One region of the Colwellia sp. PAMC 21821 genome, then DNA from elsewhere that is predicted to be linked to it. Evidence: predicted binding sites of a transcription regulator. Region 1 holds the regulator's gene; each other region holds the start of a gene.
What was found. Region 1 encodes sigma-54, which starts transcription at its own class of promoters, with help from an activator protein. Its sites were predicted from a motif close to GTTGGCACGNNNNTNGNNT; they were not measured.

Region 1 (6,121 bases):
GGTAAATCAGGCCACATTGGCGGAAAAATTGCCGCAACATTAGCAAGTACCGGTACCCCTTCATTTTTTGTGCACCCTGGTGAAGCAAGCCACGGTGATCTCGGTATGGTCACCGTTGATGATGTGGTACTCACCATTTCTAATTCTGGTGAAACTGGCGAGGTACTGGCCATTATTCCCGTGCTCAAGCGGATTGGCAGCAAAATAATTGCCATGACAGGTAAGCCTGATTCTACGCTTGCTAAACTTGCCGACACGCACGTTTGTGTCAAAGTATCACAAGAAGCTTGCCCTTTAGGTTTAGCACCAACATCTAGCACAACAGCAACCTTAGTTATGGGCGACGCTTTAGCGGTTGCTTTATTGAATGCGCGTGGTTTTACCGCTGACGATTTTGCTTTATCTCATCCCGGTGGTAGTTTAGGTAAAAGGTTATTATTACGCTTAGCCGATATCATGCACAAAGATGAACGCCTGCCAACCGTGACAGAAGCTGCTAAGATAAAAGATGCGTTAGTCGAAATGTCACTAAAAGGCTTAGGCATGACCGCGGTTGTTGACGAGAACAAAAGCCTAGTCGGCCTGTTTACTGATGGTGATTTACGCCGTATTTTAGATGCCGAAATTAATATTCATCAAGACAGCATTACCAGCGTAATGACTAGAAATCCGCTTGTAGCTAAGCAAGATATGCTAGCGGCTGAAGCATTAAAAATAATGGAAGACAAAAAAATTAATGGCTTGATTATTGTCGACGATCATAATCATCCCATTGGCGCCATGAATATGCATGACTTATTAAAATCAGGAGTGCTTTAGTTTGGACAGTTTATACGGAAAAGTAGCGCCAAGTGTTTGGCAAAAGGCGCAAAAAATTAAACTTTTTGTTTGTGATATTGACGGTGTTTTTTCTGACGGTCGTATCTACTTAGGCAATAACGGTGAAGAACTAAAAGCCTTTCATACCAAAGATGGTTATGGCATTAAAGCTTTAGGTGCAAGTGGTGTTGATGTTGCCGTGATCACGGGCAGAAAATCTAATATCGTCCAAACACGCATGACCGCATTAAACGTTAAACACATAGTGCAAGGCGAAGAAAATAAACTGCCCGCATTAAAAGCGATGATAGACGCTTTGCAACTTACGCCTGAACAAGTCGCGTACATTGGCGACGATATGCCCGATTTTGAGTGCCTTAACTACGTTGGTTTTAGTATTGCAGTAAATGACGCGCACCCTGCCATTTTAAATCTTTGTGACTACACAACCTATACCCGAGGTGGTTTTGGTGCTGTGCGCGAAACTTGCGACCTTATTATGCAAAGTCAGCATACTTTAGCCGATGCAAAGGGTGCCAGTATATGAATCGCATCACCCTTGCGACAATAACCTTATTTATTTTGGCGTTAACGACTTATGGCCTACTTGAGTGGTATGGCGCTAAGAAAGAAACCAGTAGTATCCTCGACAATGCTACTAATCCAGAATTTATTGCTGAAAACCTCAACAGCGATGTTTACAAAGCAACCGGTGCATTATCATATAATGTTGAAGCACAGCGAATGGAACATTATGCTCAATTAGAGGTCACACACTTTGAATACCCAAGATATACCCTATACCCAAAAAACAACAAACCTACATGGCAAGTAACAGCCAATGAAGGCACGTTATATAATAATAATCGTGTAAAATTGAAAAATCGCGTACGTTTAATCGCCACTGATGAAGACAGTTTGATACAGGAAGTACACGGAAAAAATTTAGAAATGGATTTAAAAACTAATATAATCAGCTCAGAGCAAACTATCTTAATATTAGGTAAAGGATTTACTATGTATGGCTCAGGATTAATTGTAGACTTAAACACAACACAGATGACATTGACTGAACATGTGCAAACCATTTATAAAAAAATTAAAAAATAGCCTTATTTGCCTTACCGTATTCGCATTATTAGTGCCAACAGTAAGCGCCGAAAAGTTTAATGTTGAACAAGAAATTAAAATATCTTCTTCGCGACAAGCTGCCGATCTAAAAAACAAAATATTCAGTTATATCGATAATGTCATTATTGCTCAAGGCACACTAACGATACATGCGGAATTAGTTCAGGTAATTACCGAAGATAAAAGTGATAACAAAATTTATATTGCCAAGGGTTCACCAGCGACATTTGAGCAAACGTTGCAAGATGGTAGCCCAATAAATTTACAAGCCAATGAAATTCGGTATGAACCCAGTATGAACACCGTGGTTATTTCAGGTAATGCACTTCTACGCCAAGAAGGTAGTGAAGTTAGCGGCAGTAAAATCACTTATAATTTTGACACCGAATATGTCAATGCTGAAAGCCTAGATAACGCTAAAGTAGAAACGGTATTACAGCCAAAAAATAAAACTGAACTGCCTAAAAAATCTAAGGACAAGCAAGAGTAAATGTCAACTTCAACATTATCAGCAACCGGTCTTGCAAAAGCCTACAAAGGCAGAAAAGTCGTTAAAAACGTCAGTATGAAAGTGTCCGCCGGACAAATAGTTGGCTTATTAGGTCCCAATGGCGCGGGTAAAACTACCTCCTTTTATATGATTGTTGGCTTAGTCAATAACGACAGTGGCTCAATAGTGTTAAACGGTGAAGACTTAACCTTGTTGCCGATGCATGAGCGCGCGCGCAAGGGCATCGGCTATTTACCACAAGAAGCCTCTATTTTTCGCAAGTTATCTGTTTATGACAACATTATGGCTATTTTACAAACACGTAAAAGCCTAAGTGATGTTGAGCGAGAAGAAAAACTTGAACATTTATTAGAAGAATTTAACATCGGTCATATCAAAGATAACTTAGGTATGAGTTTATCTGGCGGTGAACGCCGACGTGTTGAAATAGCTCGCGCTTTAGCGGCAGACCCTAAATTTATTCTACTTGATGAACCCTTTGCTGGTGTTGACCCAATTTCAGTAGGTGATATAAAAAAAATTATCCTACACTTAAAAGAACGCGGCATTGGTATTTTGATCACTGATCATAATGTACGAGAAACACTCGATGTTTGTGAACATGCTTATATCGTTAGTCATGGTGAACTGATCGCTGAAGGTAATTCTAATCAAATACTTGCGAATCAACATGTAAGAGATGTATACCTTGGTGAACAATTCACGCTATAGTGAATAACACACTTAAGCGGTACAAAATTAATGTATTTCAACAGGGAAATGAAAACGTAAATGCGTCCTACTCTGCAACTCCGTATCGGACAACAATTAACGATGACCCCGCAATTGCAGCAGGCGATCAAGCTACTGCAATTATCGACTTTGGATCTCCAGCAAGAAATTCAAGAAGCACTCGAAAGTAATCCTTTACTTGAAATTGATGAATCTTTTGATAATAACTCTGAAAGTACCCCTGACAATTTAGAAGAAGCATACTCGGCAGGCGTTGGCGAAAGTAAAGAAATGGCCTCCTCCGATGGTAGCGAAGATTCTGCCCCCAGTATCGATGAAATTAGCTCCTCAGAAGGTTTAGCCAAAACCGATATTCCCGAAGAATTAAACAGTGATAGCACTTGGGATGATAACTTTAGTGCTAGCGCTAGCAGCGGCGGTGTTGGTCACGCATCAGAAGATTATACCTATCAGGGTGAAACGAAAGACTCACTACAAGACCACCTTATGTGGCAAATGCAACTCACGCCATTTAGCGATACCGACAGAACCATTGCCATCGCCATTATTGAAGCCATTGATGAAGCCGGCTATTTAACGGTGACCGCAGATGAGATCTTAGAAAGCGTTGGTATAGACGATGTAGAACTCGATGAAGTTGAAGTGGTACTAAAACGAATTAACGTTTTTGATCCCGTTGGCGTGGCTGCCCGTTCAATTCCTGAGTGTTTACTTATCCAGCTCAATCAATTTGCGAAAGATACGCCTTGGCTAGCAGAAAGTAAATTAGCCGTCACTGAGCACATTGACTTGCTTGGTAATCGCGATTATCGACAATTGATGCGTAAATTGCGCATTAAAGAAGATCAATTACGCGAAGTTATTCGCTTGATCCAATCTTTAGATCCTCGCCCGGGTGATAGCGTCATAAAAAGTGAAGAACAATACGTAATTCCTGATGTCTCCGTTGAGAAGAAAAATGGTCGTTGGACGGTAGAGCTCAATCCCGATACAGCACCTAAATTATCAGTTAATCAACAATATGCCGCCATGTCTAGGTCAATGAAATCATCTGCTGATAGTCAGTTCATTCGCTCGAATTTACAAGAAGCAAAATGGTTTATCAAAAGTTTAGAAAGTCGCAATGATACCTTATTAAAAGTTTCAAATTGCATTGTACAACGCCAACAAGGTTTCTTTGAACATGGTCCTGAAGCTATGCGACCTATGGTGTTAAATGATATTGCAGAAGCTGTAGACATGCATGAATCAACCATTTCTCGTGTTACGACACAAAAATACATGCACACACCGAGAGGCATTTTTGAGCTTAAATACTTTTTCTCTAGCCACGTAAGTACTGAAAATGGCGGTGAGTGCTCTTCAACAGCTATTCGTGAATTAATTAAAAAACTCGTCGCTGCCGAAATACCCGCAAAGCCATTAAGCGACAGTAAAATCGCAGATATATTAGCTGAACAAGGTATAAAAGTAGCGAGGAGAACCATTGCCAAGTATCGAGAGTCGCTCTCTATACCGCCGTCAAATCAACGTAAAAGCCTATTGTAGGCAGTCTTATTCACCAAAAAAGAGGAATGAAGCATATGCAAATTAATCTTACTGGACACCATGTCGATGTTACCGACTCATTACGTGATTATGTTAATGGCAAGTTTGAAAAGCTAGAACGTCATTTTGAGCATATCAATAATGTACATGTAGTATTAACCGTAGAAAAATTGAATCAGATTGCCGAATCTACTGTGCACTTAAGTGGCTCAGAGGTTCACGCGAAGGCCGAGCATAATGATATGTATGCATCAATTGATGCATTAATTGATAAGCTAGATCGCCAAATCCTGAAATACAAAGGCAAAATTAACAAACATTAGCGCCAAGTCGCTTTAGGTTTTATAAGTTTATGAAGTTGCAAGACATTTTATCCCCGGACTGCACTATTTGTGCAGCACCGGGTTCCAGTAAAAAACGCATTCTAGAATACTTAAGTAGCCTGGCCGCCGATAAATTGGCTGACCATGACACATTTCAGCTATTAGAAAGCCTAGTTAAGCGTGAAAGAATGGGGTCAACTGGCATAGGTAATGGCATTGCTATACCGCATGGTCGTTTGGAAAATGCTACACAGCCCATTGCCGTGGTAATAACGACAGAAGAAGCAATTGATTTTGACGCTATTGATCATCGCGCAGTTGATATTTTTATTGCCTTATTTGTGCCTGAAGAAGAATGTCAAAACCACCTCAGTACATTACAGAGCATTGCAAAAATTTTTCGCGATAAGCAATTTTGCAAGCAAGTACGTAAATGCGAAAGTAACCAAGAATTATATCAGTTAATCCAACAAGCGAGTTAAACACAAATGAAGCTAATTATTGTCAGTGGCCGTTCAGGGTCAGGTAAAAGTGTTGCACTGCGCGTTTTAGAGGATTTAGGCTACTATTGCGTTGATAATATTCCAGTCAACTTGTTACCTGCACTCATCCATACTGTCATTAATGATTATGAGAATGTAGCCGTAAGTCTCGATGTGCGAAACCTCCCCGCTGATCCTAATGATGTGCCTGAAATCATTGAATATATGCCCAATGCGGTTGAATTAAGCTTACTTTATTTAGATGCTGATGATAGTGACCTTATTCGTCGATTCAGTGAAACACGACGCTTACATCCGTTAATTAAACAAAATATTGCCTTAGATCAAGCCATTGCCTTAGAGAAAAAGCTCCTTGAACCAATAGCCAGTCGAGCACACTTATATATCAACACTAGCCAGCTTACGCCACATCAACTCGCCGACTTAGTTAGAGAACGAATTTTGGGGAAAAAATCTGGCTCAATGGTCGTTGTATTTGAGTCATTTGGTTTTAAACATGGTGTACCACAAGATGCTGACTATGTTTTTGATGCGCGATTTTTACCAAACCCTTT
Region 2 (6,121 bases), 1.9 Mb from region 1:
ATGAGCCCAGTGCCGATGCGTTTACAGATGAGCTTATTGCTAAACTTCCTGAACAAATTCAGCGCGGAAAAGCGACATTAGTGCTGTTTTCTTCTTATTGGCAAATGGATAAAGTGGTCACGGCACTGCGAGAACAAACTAAACTCAGTATATTAGTGCAAGGCGAGCAATCTCGACAAAAAATTATTGAAACCCACAAAACCCTTTGCGATAAACAGCAAAACAGTATCATTTTTGGTACGCAAAGTTTTTCAGAAGGTCTAGATTTACCCGGTGACTATCTCACCAATGTTATTATCACCAAGTTACCGTTTTCAGTGCCGTCATCTCCGGTAGAAGAAGCACAGGCTGAATACATTACCGCTAAGGGTGGTAATCCTTTTATGTCTATTTCAGTGCCTGAAACCTCGAAAAAGCTTATTCAGGCCACAGGACGATTACTGCGTAATGAAAAAGACCATGGTGTCATCGTGTTAATGGATCGTCGTTTAGTGAACAAGCGATACGGTAAAGACTTATTAAATTCGTTACCGCCATTTAAGCGTATTATCGAATAAGGATAGTGAATGAAATGGTTATCACACGGCATCGGCAAAAGAAAAAACATAACGCTGAAATTTAAACTAAGTTCCTCGGTCTTTTAGCATTGTTACTAACACTTTTATTTAATTGAGGAATTTATATGTCGACAGATGCTACCCTAGCCAACAAAAATTTTCAGAACAACCTACAATGGTCATTACTATTATTACGTGTAGGTGTGTTTATCGTAATGTTCGTTTGGACGCTAGATAAGTTTGTTAACCCTGCCCATAGTATTAAAATTTTCGAACATTTTTATAAAATCAGCGGTTTTACTGACATCCTTGCTTATAGTTTAGGCGCGCTACAATTAATATTAGTTATGGCGTTTTTATTCGGCATTAAAAAACGTTTAACCTATGGTTTAATTTTCCTGATGCACGCTGGTTCTACATTCTCAGCCTACGCACAATATTATGATGCCTTTAATAACCTATTGTTTTTTGCCGCTTGGCCTATGTTGGCTGCTTGTGCAGCGCTATATTTATTAAGAGAAGCTGACACTAAGTTTACTTTAGGTAAATAACTTTTTACTAAAGTTTCAACCTATAAATTTGAACCGATAAACGTCAATCAAAAACAAGCCAAGGTTATTCACCTTGGCTTGTTTTTTAATCTCCCCCCTTTAAAGTAAATTAATTGCTTGGGATAAACCCACTTAAAGTAGCTAACCACCCTTAATAATCGTGTTAAAAGTTCTTAGCCGTTTGCGAATGCTCTTGGCTTGTTACATCGTTTGCTAAAGCGGTGTTTTTTAACTTGATAACCACTCTTCGATCATAAAAACTCACTTCTTTATCTACTGATGCTACAACCGGTTGCTGTTCGCCAAAGGCAAATAAACTTATGCGGTCAGCTTTTACACCTAGGTCAATCAGGGCATTCTTAACCGCATTTATACGGGCTAATGAAATGGCTTGGTTTAACTCATCACTTCCTTGTTTGTCGGTGTAACCAGAAAGATCTAAGGTCAAATTAGGTGATTGTTGAACAATGCGCGCTAAGCTCGCTATTTGCTCTTGGTAATGCGACTTTATTTCACTAGAGCCAGTAGAGAACTGCAAGCTCATTAATAAGTTTTGCGCTTGTAATTGACTAGCTGCTTGATAGTTTTGCTCTAAAGCTATTAGCTCAGCTTGATAGCTTTGTTCAGCTTGCTCAATTTTTTCCTGATAACGTGCCAATGATGTTGCATTATTCTGTTGCTCTTTTTTATAGGCATTGGACAAATTGTCAATTTTGTCAGTAGCATTCATATTTTTTGCAATCATGTTACCTGCAATACCCGTAATAAAAGCACCAATAGGACCGCCCAAAACAGCGCCAATAACCATACCGGTACCAAAACCAATTTCTTCTTTCAATTGTGCAGAACTTTCTTGCTCTGCCTGCGCTTGTTGTGTTTTTTCATATGAACTGGCAAAGACTGGGCTTACCGTTAATGCAGAAATTAACGCGACATTAATCAATGTTTTTGCTATGCCAGATTCAACTGCGCGTGCTTTATTATCTGTGTTTACTTCTGTCGTAGTTAAGTGTGCTGTAGTTAATTGGTTTTTCATATTAGTGTCTCTCATCAATAGTGTTATAAATAGTGTGATAAATAAATAGCGGCTAACTAATGACCTAATTAGCTGCTTTGTTTTTGATGATGTTATTAAACCGTAGAAAAACGACGACTAAAGGACGCAAATATGGCAATTCACTGAGCAAATGTGGCAAGATTATGGCAATTACAACAATTAGCAGCATCGATGGGGTTTATTCGATATTATTTAACGCAGATATTCACGTAAATATTACGTACTTGCATATAAAGGGATAAGCAATCACCATGTCGAAACGTATCGCTATTGTTGAAGATGATGCCGCCATCAGAGAAAACTACGCAGATGTACTGCGCCTGCAAGGTTATCAAGTACAAACCTATGCTAATAAAAATAGCGCGATGGATGCGTTTAATTTACGCTTACCTAATTTAGCCATTTTAGATATTGGCCTTGAGCACGAATACGATGCTGGGTTCGAGTTATGCCAATGGCTGCGCTCGAAATCGACAACCTTACCCATTATTTTTTTAACCGCACGTGACAGTGATGTAGACACGGTTTCGGGATTGCGTATCGGCGCTGACGATTACCTCACTAAAGATATTAGTTTACCGCACCTGTCTGCACGTATTGCTGCGCTTTTTCGCCGCCAAGACGCTTTAGGTAAACCACAACAAGCGGATCACATGTTAACTATTGGGCCATTAACGGTAGATAGTCAGCGTATGACCATACAATGGCAAAGTCAGCATGTAGAGTTAACCATTACCGAGTTTTGGATGCTATACGCCTTAGCGAAACACCCAGGACATGTAAAGAACCGCAGTCAGTTGATGCAAGACTCGAAAATTTACGTTGATGACTCAACCATTACCTCACATATCAAACGAATACGTAAAAAATTCACTCATATCGATAACGACTTTAATTGTATTGAAACAGTTTATGGCATGGGCTATCGCTGGAACCAAAGCCCAGTAGAAGCTACAGGTAACTAAGCAATTATGGCAATGAAATGGCGTTTTGGCCTAAGAAGTAAGCTGCTATTATTATCAAGCTTTCTATTTACCATTCCTTGGTTTGGCTATCAATATGTTTGGGAAATGGAAAAATACCTACGATATGGCCAAGAGCAAACTATTATCGGCACAGCAAGAGCACTAGCTACCGCTATGCATGAACGGGCTAATCTATTTAACAACCAAGCCAGTTTTTTACCCAGTGTTGAAAAAGGCAAAGACTTATATAGTTATGGTTTGTCAGCGCCGATCCAGCTCGATGGATTGAATCAAGACTGGCCCGACTTTGCCAATAAAGCGCACTTTTATCAACAAAATAACCAACTTTATAGCCAATTAACACCAGAGAAGCTTTCAATAAACTTTACCGCTGCTGTAGGCACTTACGGTAAATATTTATATTTATACTTTGCTGTTATAGACGACAAAGTCATTTATCGTGACATCAATGCCCGCAGTATCACCAATAATGATCATTTAGAGCTCGCCTTTATCAATCCACAAGGCGTATTTAGTCGCTTTATTATTAGCAATAAAACCACCGGTTGGATAGACGCATACCGTATCACTGATATTCAAGATGATATTCCGGTACCGGCAAGACAAATTCAAGGACATTGGCGCGATACTCAGCAAGGTTATAACGTCGAGGTACGTGTGCCGTTAACTGAATTTAACGATAACATTGCCTTTGCCGTTCATGATGTAGACAGCCCGTTAGGTGTAATTGAAGCATCACTTGGCTCGGCCGATCCAAGCTCTGCCGAAACGTTAGGTACTATTTTAGTGCCCTCGCCTGAAATTGAACGCATTGTAAAAGGAATGAGCTACACCAACTCCAGCATATGGGTTGTTGACCAACATCACCGTGTTTTAGCCACAACTGGGAACATAAAAAAAGCCAGCGGTGTGTGGAATAAGCGCGTTAATCTCAATAATGAACGTATCGATAATGCAGATGAAAATGTTCTAATATCGGCTTGGTTTGCTTTTGAAAGTAAAATACTTAAGCCATTATATGAAAAAATTCTCACTCAGCCACCGAGTAACTTTATCGATCAACTTTATGATTCAGAAAACCTCACCGGCAAACATATCGAAAGTGCTTTAGCTGGTGAACCCATGTCGCAATGGCGTTTAAGTACCGATCAACAAGCGGTAGTGCTATCGGCCGCCTACCCCATATTTATCGATGAAAGTGTTAAAGGCGCGGTAATTGTAGAAGAAACGACGAATGGCATTCGTACATTAAGAAATCAGGCATTAGAAAAGCTTTTCAGTTCTATTTTAGCCATTATGTTAATAGGCGCTTTAGCCTTTTTCTTGTTTGCTTCGCGGATTTCAAACCGGATCAGAACCTTAAGCAATCAAGCCGAAATGGCTATCGATGAACACGGCCGCATTAACGGCAATGTTGATACCTCGACCACCAATGACGAGATTGGCGATTTATCGCGGAGTTTCTCGACCGCTGTTAATCGACTCGGACAATATAATCACTATTTAGAAAATATGTCTTCTCGGTTATCTCATGAATTGCGCACGCCAATTGCTGTTGTGCGCACATCCCTAGAAACCTTAGCCATGCAGCAACAAAGTATCAATACAACAACACGAGAAAATGGTGATAATGAACAAAATTCAGCGATTGAAAATCCCTATTTAGTGCGTGCTCAACATGGTATTGAGCGCTTAAGTTTAATCTTAACCAATATGAATGAAGCAACTCGCATTGAGCAAATGTTAGAAAATACCGATAAGTGTTTGTTCGATTTAGGTCAGGTGTTCAACGGTTGCATGCAAGGTTACCGACTAATTTATCCGAAGATTAACTTTTCGTTTAGCGAATTAGCCATAGGTAAAGTACAAGTATTAGGTTCACCAGAGCATATAGCGCAGTTATTAGATAAAGTTATCGCCAATGCGGTCGAGTTTTCTGATGATGAAAATATTGCAGTCAGCGTTGAAAAGCAGAATCACCAGGTCACATTAGTTATTAGCAACAACGGTGAATTATTACCTGAAGAAATGAGCGAGCAGCTATTTGACTCTATGGTATCCATCAGGAAGAAACACAATAATGAACAACCACATTTAGGTTTAGGTTTGTATATAGCGCGATTAATATGTCAATTTCATAGCGGCACAATAAAGGCAGTAAATAAACAAAATCAACAAGGCGTTGAGGTGATTATTATGCTGCCAGTGACAAAGTAACATTTACAGAAGAGACGATCGTGCATGGATTAAAACATCGATCGCTTATTATGTCAGTCGCTATTCAATACCAATGTATTTGTGAACTTGTACTGACAAGCGCCAGTTATTTTCGATACACGTGGCAATAGCAAGTTCGGTAGCCCTTTGTTTTTGGCTGATCGGTTGTAAGTAAATTTGCTTGTCTGCTACTTTATGCTCCGCCAATAATGCTTTTAAGTCGTCAATATGTTGCTCAGTTGCCACTGGGTGCTTAATTTCATTAGCACGTTGCATGGCACTGGCTAAAATTTCGTAACCACCACGCATATTAACTTTTGGTGAAACCGTTACCCAACATTGCTCAGAGACTCGAATTTCAAAAGTACCTGAAGTTTCAACCTGACAACTATAACCCTGTGCTTCAAAATATAAACACAACTCGGTTAAATCGACCATGCAGGGTTCACCGCCGGTGATCACAATATGTTTAGCTTTATAGCCCTGCTGACTAAATATTGCAGCCATATCATCAAGTGATAAATTCGACCATTGTTCGGTCTCTTCTGACTTACCTAATAGTGTTTTGCTAGGGATCTCTAATTCAGGATGGATATCCCAAGTATGCTTAGTATCGCACCAAGAACAGCCCACTGGACAGCCTTGTAAACGAAGAAAAATTGACGGTTGGCCGGTAAAAGAGCCTTCGCCTTGCAGAGTTTCAAACAATTCATTTATTTTATAACGTGTGGTCATTACTTTAATGCTTAGATA
Region 3 (6,121 bases), 240 kb from region 1:
GTGTTTTTTGTTTGAGCTTTTTCTGCATTGACATAAAAAATCCTTTTAATCGCAGGCTTAAGGGAATAAGCGATAATATTTTTCTAAAGTAAAGATGCAGTTCTAACAATATTGTTTTGCACTACAAAATACCGATGGCTAGCCCATGATGATATGTATGCTAGTTATTTTTCATATTGAATAGCATTAACGTACCAAATTTTTTCACCCGCTGGCGTTTTAACCACCACTTCGTCATCAACTTCTTTCTTTAAACATGCCCGTGAAATCGGTGAATCAATTGAGGAGTAGTCGTTACGTCCATAGATTTCTTCGGGACCAACTATGCGAAATTTTAATGTCTCATTCTCGTCATTTTCTAAACTTACCCAGGCGCCAAAAAACACTTTGCCTTCTTGTTGTGGGCCGTAGTCGACAATTTTTAATTCTTCGAGTATTTTACGCAAGTAACGCACACGTCGGTCAATTTCGCGTAGGCGCTTTTTGTTATATTGATAATCAGCGTTCTCACTTCGGTCACCTAAACTTGCGGCCCACGAAACTTTTCGGGTGGTTTCTGGACGGTCTTCTCGCCAAAGTTTATTTAACTCTTGTTGCAGTAAAACATAGCCGGGTCGGGTGATTAATTTTGTTTTCATATAGAAGTAGAGTAATTTCGATAATTGAAGATGAATAGCAGCGCAGTGATATTTTGCAAAAAACACGAAAAATAATACACTCATTAAGTAGTAATAATATAGTGAAAAATATTGCTTTGCTAGGATGTATTTATTGAGACAACGCCAAATAAATTTATTTTATAAATAATTACAGGCATCAATCTACAACCACAAAGCTATCCATAACGTTTTTGATTATCAAAAATTTTAATAATCAATGCAACGCTTATTACTATCACTCTAAACCTGCCGTTAGAATGAATAAACTTACGAAGAATCGTGTAACAGTCATCACGCTTTCGCAATATTCCTGTCGATAACTTAACAGACAAAGTTTTGTATAAAAATCAACCTGTCACTTTCTTGCAAGACCATGTAATATTTGCATTTTTATAGAAAACATTACACATTAGTTCTAAAACGCATAAATCCCCCTTAAATGATAAGAAAAATATAATATTTAAAATCAATAACTTAAAATACTGCCCCATCTTGGCATATACCTTGTATGAAGACTATTGAACCAAGAAGTTATATTCCCTATTTCACTTGTTATAACTTTTTAAATTACCGAAGTATTAAAGATTTAAACGGAGACTCTCATGAAAAAGACATTATTAGCCACTCTTACAGCTACATCCCTTATAGCAACATCAGGCTTAGCTTCTGCCGATCAATATTCTGACGTTGATCATCAAGGTATCTATGTGGGTGCGGGTTACGGATTACTCAAAGTCGATAGTGACGAAGGATTTGATGAAGACGACAATGCTGCCAATGCCTTTGTGGGTGCTCAAATTAATCAAGCATTCTCAATTGAGGCCGGTTATATAGATTTTGGTCGCCATGGTAACCAAGTATTTAATACTGAGGTTGATGGTTACACTTTAGCGCTTAAAGCCGGCTTACCAGTTAATGATCACCTAACAGTTTATATGAAAGGTGGTCAACTATGGTGGGACGCAGATATTAATGCGATTGAAGGTAGCAATAATGTTGATGGTAACGATTTTTTTTACGGTGCAGGGGCTTCAATAGCACTTACAGAAGGATGGGATTTACGCATTGAATACACACGCTTTGATATAGATTTTGAAAGAGATGAAATTGGTATCTTATCCAACATTGAAAGTTTCGATACTGATGTGGATTATGCAAGTATCAATATTCAATATACGTTTTAAGGTGATTGAAATATATCAACTTAAATCTTAGAGTTTGATGTTACCTTCCTCCCCTTAAATTAGGTAACCTTTGGGTTGGCACTTTGCCAACCCTTTTTTTATGTCTATAATTTATGTCCGATAGATATACTTAATCTCGTAGAAACAGGTTAATCGTAAAAAGTGTCTAGTATCAACCTTTAACAGGTCCTAAAATGCATACTCTTTAGACAGAAAACGTTTTCATCTAACTAATACAACTACAAACAGACTGTTTGAAGCCCGTTATAATTTAGCGTTGACATCGACTTATTCCTTGGTACAACAGCACCTCTGAAAAACTTAGAGAGAAGCTTAGTATTTTTAGTCAAAAAAATTCTGATTCAAAGGAAAATGTAATGGTCCTGAATCTTATAGATTTTTCATATCCTCCCTTTTACCCGCCATGTACTTTTTACAATCCGACCTGTAAATAAAGATAATATCTTTAAAAAAAAGTGCAACAAAAACAAAAAAATAATATACATATACTTATTAATCAATGCCTTATGCTTCTGGCATGGTTATAGCTTTAGTATCATTGACTTAACATAAAGGAGAATTATATGAAAAACTCAATTCGTTCAATTATCGCGTTAACATTATTAACAGTTGGTTCATCAGCAGCTTATGCTGAAAATACATGGAAAGACACTTCAAAAGACGCTTGGTTAGATGGTAAAGCTGAAAGCACTTTGTTATTTAACACGAATCTTAATTCTTTTGACATTAACACTGATGTTAAAAATGGTGTTGTAATTCTAACAGGTAAGGTTGAAAGCGACGTTGATAAAGCGTTGGCAGGAGAACTAGTTGCCAGCCTAGAAGGCGTAAATTCAGTCGATAACCGTTTAACTGTGATTAATGATGAGTCGCACAAAGACAGTAAAATGCTCACCGCATTGACAGACTCAAAAATTGAAACCGTTGTTAAGACAAAACTATTGTTTGAGTCAGAAGTCAGCGGCACAGATATTGAAGTAGAAGTAAAACAAGGCGTAGTGACGTTGTCTGGTAAAGTTGATTCAGATGCTGCAAAACAATTAGCCGTTACTTTAGCTAAAAATACAACTGACGTTAAGTCGGTTGTTGATAAATTGAAAATTTCTAAGCATTAATTTTTGCAATAGTTAGTTAAAAGCACACCTAAGGTGTGCTTTTATTTTTTTGAAAAATTCAAGTTGTAATAAACCGCTAACTATTATTATAGTGCGAGTTAGGTTTAGATTTAATATTCTTTCGATATTAATTTATTTCATTCTCAAAAAAATTGGCAGGATTGCATGGCTTCACCAACGCTCTCTCAAGATAATGTATACCCGATAATATCTAACTTAACAAATACACTGGAAGTACCCAAAAGTGACTCTCAGTTAACTTTATTACTTGTGCACAGATTTGAAAATCAACTGAATCATTGGAGTAATATTTTTGGTGCTCATTTTTTAATACAAACAGCTAATGATGGCTTAACTGCTCTAAAGGCTATATTAAACGGCAACGTTGACATAGTCCTGTCATCGACACAATTAGCTCAATTGACTGGTTTAGATGTTTGCAAATTTGTTAAACAACATAAGTCGACAGAGCATATTCAAATGATATTTGTGAGTGAGCATTATAGTGAATTGGAAGAGGAGAAAATGCTATCTTTAGGGGCTATTGATTATATTGCCTCAGATACTCTACCCAAAATATTATTTAGCCGTGTTAAAAACCATATAAAACTGGTTAAGCACACTAAAGAGCTTGAACTGGTTTCAAAAATCGATGCTTTAACCGGTATCGCTAACCGATGGTGTTTTGATAGTCAGTTAGCACTCGACTGGCAGGCAGTAATGAGAGGAGCAGGAGAAATATCGATAATTATGATAGATATTGACCACTTTAAACATTATAACGATGAGTTTGGCCATGTAAAAGGTGATGAATGCTTAACCTTAGTTGCCCAATGTTTAGTTGCGACTAAAAAGCGCACTACAGATCTTGTTGCTAGATTTGGGGGCGAAGAGTTTGTTATTTTGCTTCCATTTACCAACCTACTTGGCGCTAAAAAAATAGCCAAAAACTTAGTTAAATCGGTTAATGAGCTAAATATTTCACACGCGACTAAAGCAAAACACCCTAACGTTACGATTAGTGCAGGTGTTGCAAGTTATTCACCAACTTTTAAAGATGAAAAAAAGTTTGGTATTACAGACTTTATAAATAGAGCCGACGTTAAGTTATATAAAGCAAAAACTTACGGTCGTAACCAATTGTGTTGTTAATGAATAATTGAGGGGAAAAATTTTGCAGAACTATTTGAAAGTATTTGATCAGATATTTAAAAAAAACATTAAAAGCCGGCCGAGAAATCCTTATGTTCAATTAGGTCAATATTACTGCTGGTACAATCAGAAAAGCACACAATACTTTCAATCTGATAGCGCTGAATAATGCATTAGGCCGAGCACTATTATTTCCAGTATATGTATATGTATAAAGACTATAGTACAGATACTCTGTAACTAAGTAATATTAATAACGCAGTACTTAATATTACTTAGTTACAATGATTTATAATAGTATAGTGAGTAAGGCCTTTCTGAACTCATTCAAAAAAAGCATCAATCTTTAGGTAATTTTTTTTTCACCCGACCTATAACCTTTAGAGTTGCAAAGGTCATAATACTTAATGCAATAGCAATTTCTATACGTTCTAAGCCAACCGCAATACCAATAGCGCCAGTAGACCAGATAGCGGCCGCCGTTGAAGTACCGCTTACTTGCGATGAATCTTTTAAAATTGCACCACCACCGATAAAGCCAATACCTGTAACAATGCCTGCAATAACTTTAGATTGAGCGTCTTGGTCATTAAATATCGACATTGCAAGAATAGTAAAGGTACAAGCTGCCATCGATACTAAAGGAAAAGTTCTTAAACCCGCGGATCTACTGCTCGCTTCTCTTTCCCATGCAGTCATAAAAGGTAAGACTAATGCAATTAAAAGCTGCATTAGATTTTTCAATACATCATCCACATTAATGTTAAATAATTCCATCATCTATTTACCCTATATTATATTAATCTCACTAATACTCTGAGCATTTATACTGCTTAGCTCAACCAACTGTTGCAAATAAAAGTAGACCACCTAATGAATAAAGTTGGCATTATACCAACTCGGTCCTCGCAGAATCGAGTATTAAGGTTTGTTATTTATGACACTACCCGAGTTTTCTTTTTGTTACAATATATTGCTACGGACTTATGTTTATCCAAAAAAATACCGCGACAGCGCGCGGTATTTTAATGTTAATTATGCTAACAAATTAATTAGGCTTGGTTTGGAATAATTTGAATTTCTACACGACGATTCAATGCTCGGCCATTCGCGGTGGTGTTGTCAGCAACCGCTCGAGATTCACCGTATCCAACAGTTTGCAGTCTACTCGCCATAATGTCTTGGTTCGTTAAATATTGCTTAACACTACCGGCACGTTGCTCAGACAAATTTTGATTAAATTCAGCTGCGCCTTGACTATCAGTATGGCCTTCAATACTTAATAAGGTTTTCTCGTATTTATTTAACACCCGTGCAATATCATCCAGTGTACTGTAGAAACCAGAAGTAATATAAGCTTGACCTGTCGCAAATGTAATATTGGCAGGCATAATTAAACGCAGATTATCACCTTCACGCACTACTTCAATACCAGAGCCTGATAATTCGTCACGAAACTCTTGCTCTTGTTTATCCATATAATCACCAATCGCAACACCCGCAAGCGCACCGATTGCAGCGCCCCAAACAGCACGTTTATTTTTATGATTACTCGTCGACTTGCCGATAACTGCGCCGGTAATAGCGCCAATAGCAGCACCTTTTTCTTTGTTGGTGCTTGCACAACCGGTGAATGCTAAAGTCAAAACAACGACACTGATGATGGATTTTTTAAACTGCATAGATACGACCTTAAAAAAGAAAATAATACAAAATGAATAACTTGTTTTCATCATACCAAGGTTAAATGAATGGCCGATGAACGCGAGAACCTGATTGTATCAATTAACTACGAAGATATAACCTTTAAAGATCAATATGTACTTACCTTCAGTTAGTATGGGTATAGTGCCGAGCAATTTTCGAGATTCACTCATGGCTATAATCATCGTTTATGTAAAAAATATAGAACATCGCTAAGTTGTTCGTCATGTCCCCGCAATATACCTTACGCCAGAGACATAAACACCACGACAAGCGTGGTGTTTCA

Region 2: the regulator sigma-54 is predicted to act here: its motif matches at 2,297-2,315, upstream of pdsR (proteobacterial dedicated sortase system response regulator).
Region 3: the regulator sigma-54 is predicted to act here: its motif matches at 2,376-2,394, upstream of A3Q33_RS07545 (BON domain-containing protein).

Annotation. Positions count from the first base shown of each region.
Region 1 covers NZ_CP014943.1:1,535,095-1,541,215, forward strand. The annotation lists gene A3Q33_RS06475 (KpsF/GutQ family sugar-phosphate isomerase) at 1-819, shown strand, start outside; gene kdsC (3-deoxy-manno-octulosonate-8-phosphatase KdsC) at 821-1,366, shown strand; gene lptC (LPS export ABC transporter periplasmic protein LptC) at 1,363-1,929, shown strand; gene lptA (lipopolysaccharide transport periplasmic protein LptA) at 1,961-2,440, shown strand; gene lptB (LPS export ABC transporter ATP-binding protein) at 2,441-3,172, shown strand; gene A3Q33_RS06500 (RNA polymerase factor sigma-54) at 3,233-4,741, shown strand; gene hpf (ribosome hibernation promoting factor) at 4,777-5,064, shown strand; gene ptsN (PTS IIA-like nitrogen regulatory protein PtsN) at 5,094-5,546, shown strand; gene rapZ (RNase adapter RapZ) at 5,553-6,121, shown strand, end outside.
Region 2 covers NZ_CP014943.1:4,539,178-4,545,298, forward strand. The annotation lists gene dinG (ATP-dependent DNA helicase DinG) at 1-557, shown strand, start outside; gene A3Q33_RS18950 (DoxX family membrane protein) at 683-1,108, shown strand; gene pdsO (sortase-associated OmpA-like protein PdsO) at 1,272-2,144, opposite strand; gene pdsR (proteobacterial dedicated sortase system response regulator) at 2,417-3,130, shown strand; gene pdsS (proteobacterial dedicated sortase system histidine kinase) at 3,137-5,368, shown strand; gene queE (7-carboxy-7-deazaguanine synthase QueE) at 5,429-6,103, opposite strand.
Region 3 covers NZ_CP014943.1:1,779,356-1,785,476, forward strand. The annotation lists gene A3Q33_RS07530 (YqaA family protein) at 1-34, opposite strand, end outside; gene greB (transcription elongation factor GreB) at 165-638, opposite strand; gene A3Q33_RS07540 (outer membrane beta-barrel protein) at 1,262-1,843, shown strand; gene A3Q33_RS07545 (BON domain-containing protein) at 2,428-2,979, shown strand; gene A3Q33_RS07550 (GGDEF domain-containing response regulator) at 3,145-4,131, shown strand; gene A3Q33_RS07555 (MgtC/SapB family protein) at 4,471-4,911, opposite strand; gene A3Q33_RS07560 (YiaD family glycine zipper/OmpA-like lipoprotein) at 5,184-5,813, opposite strand.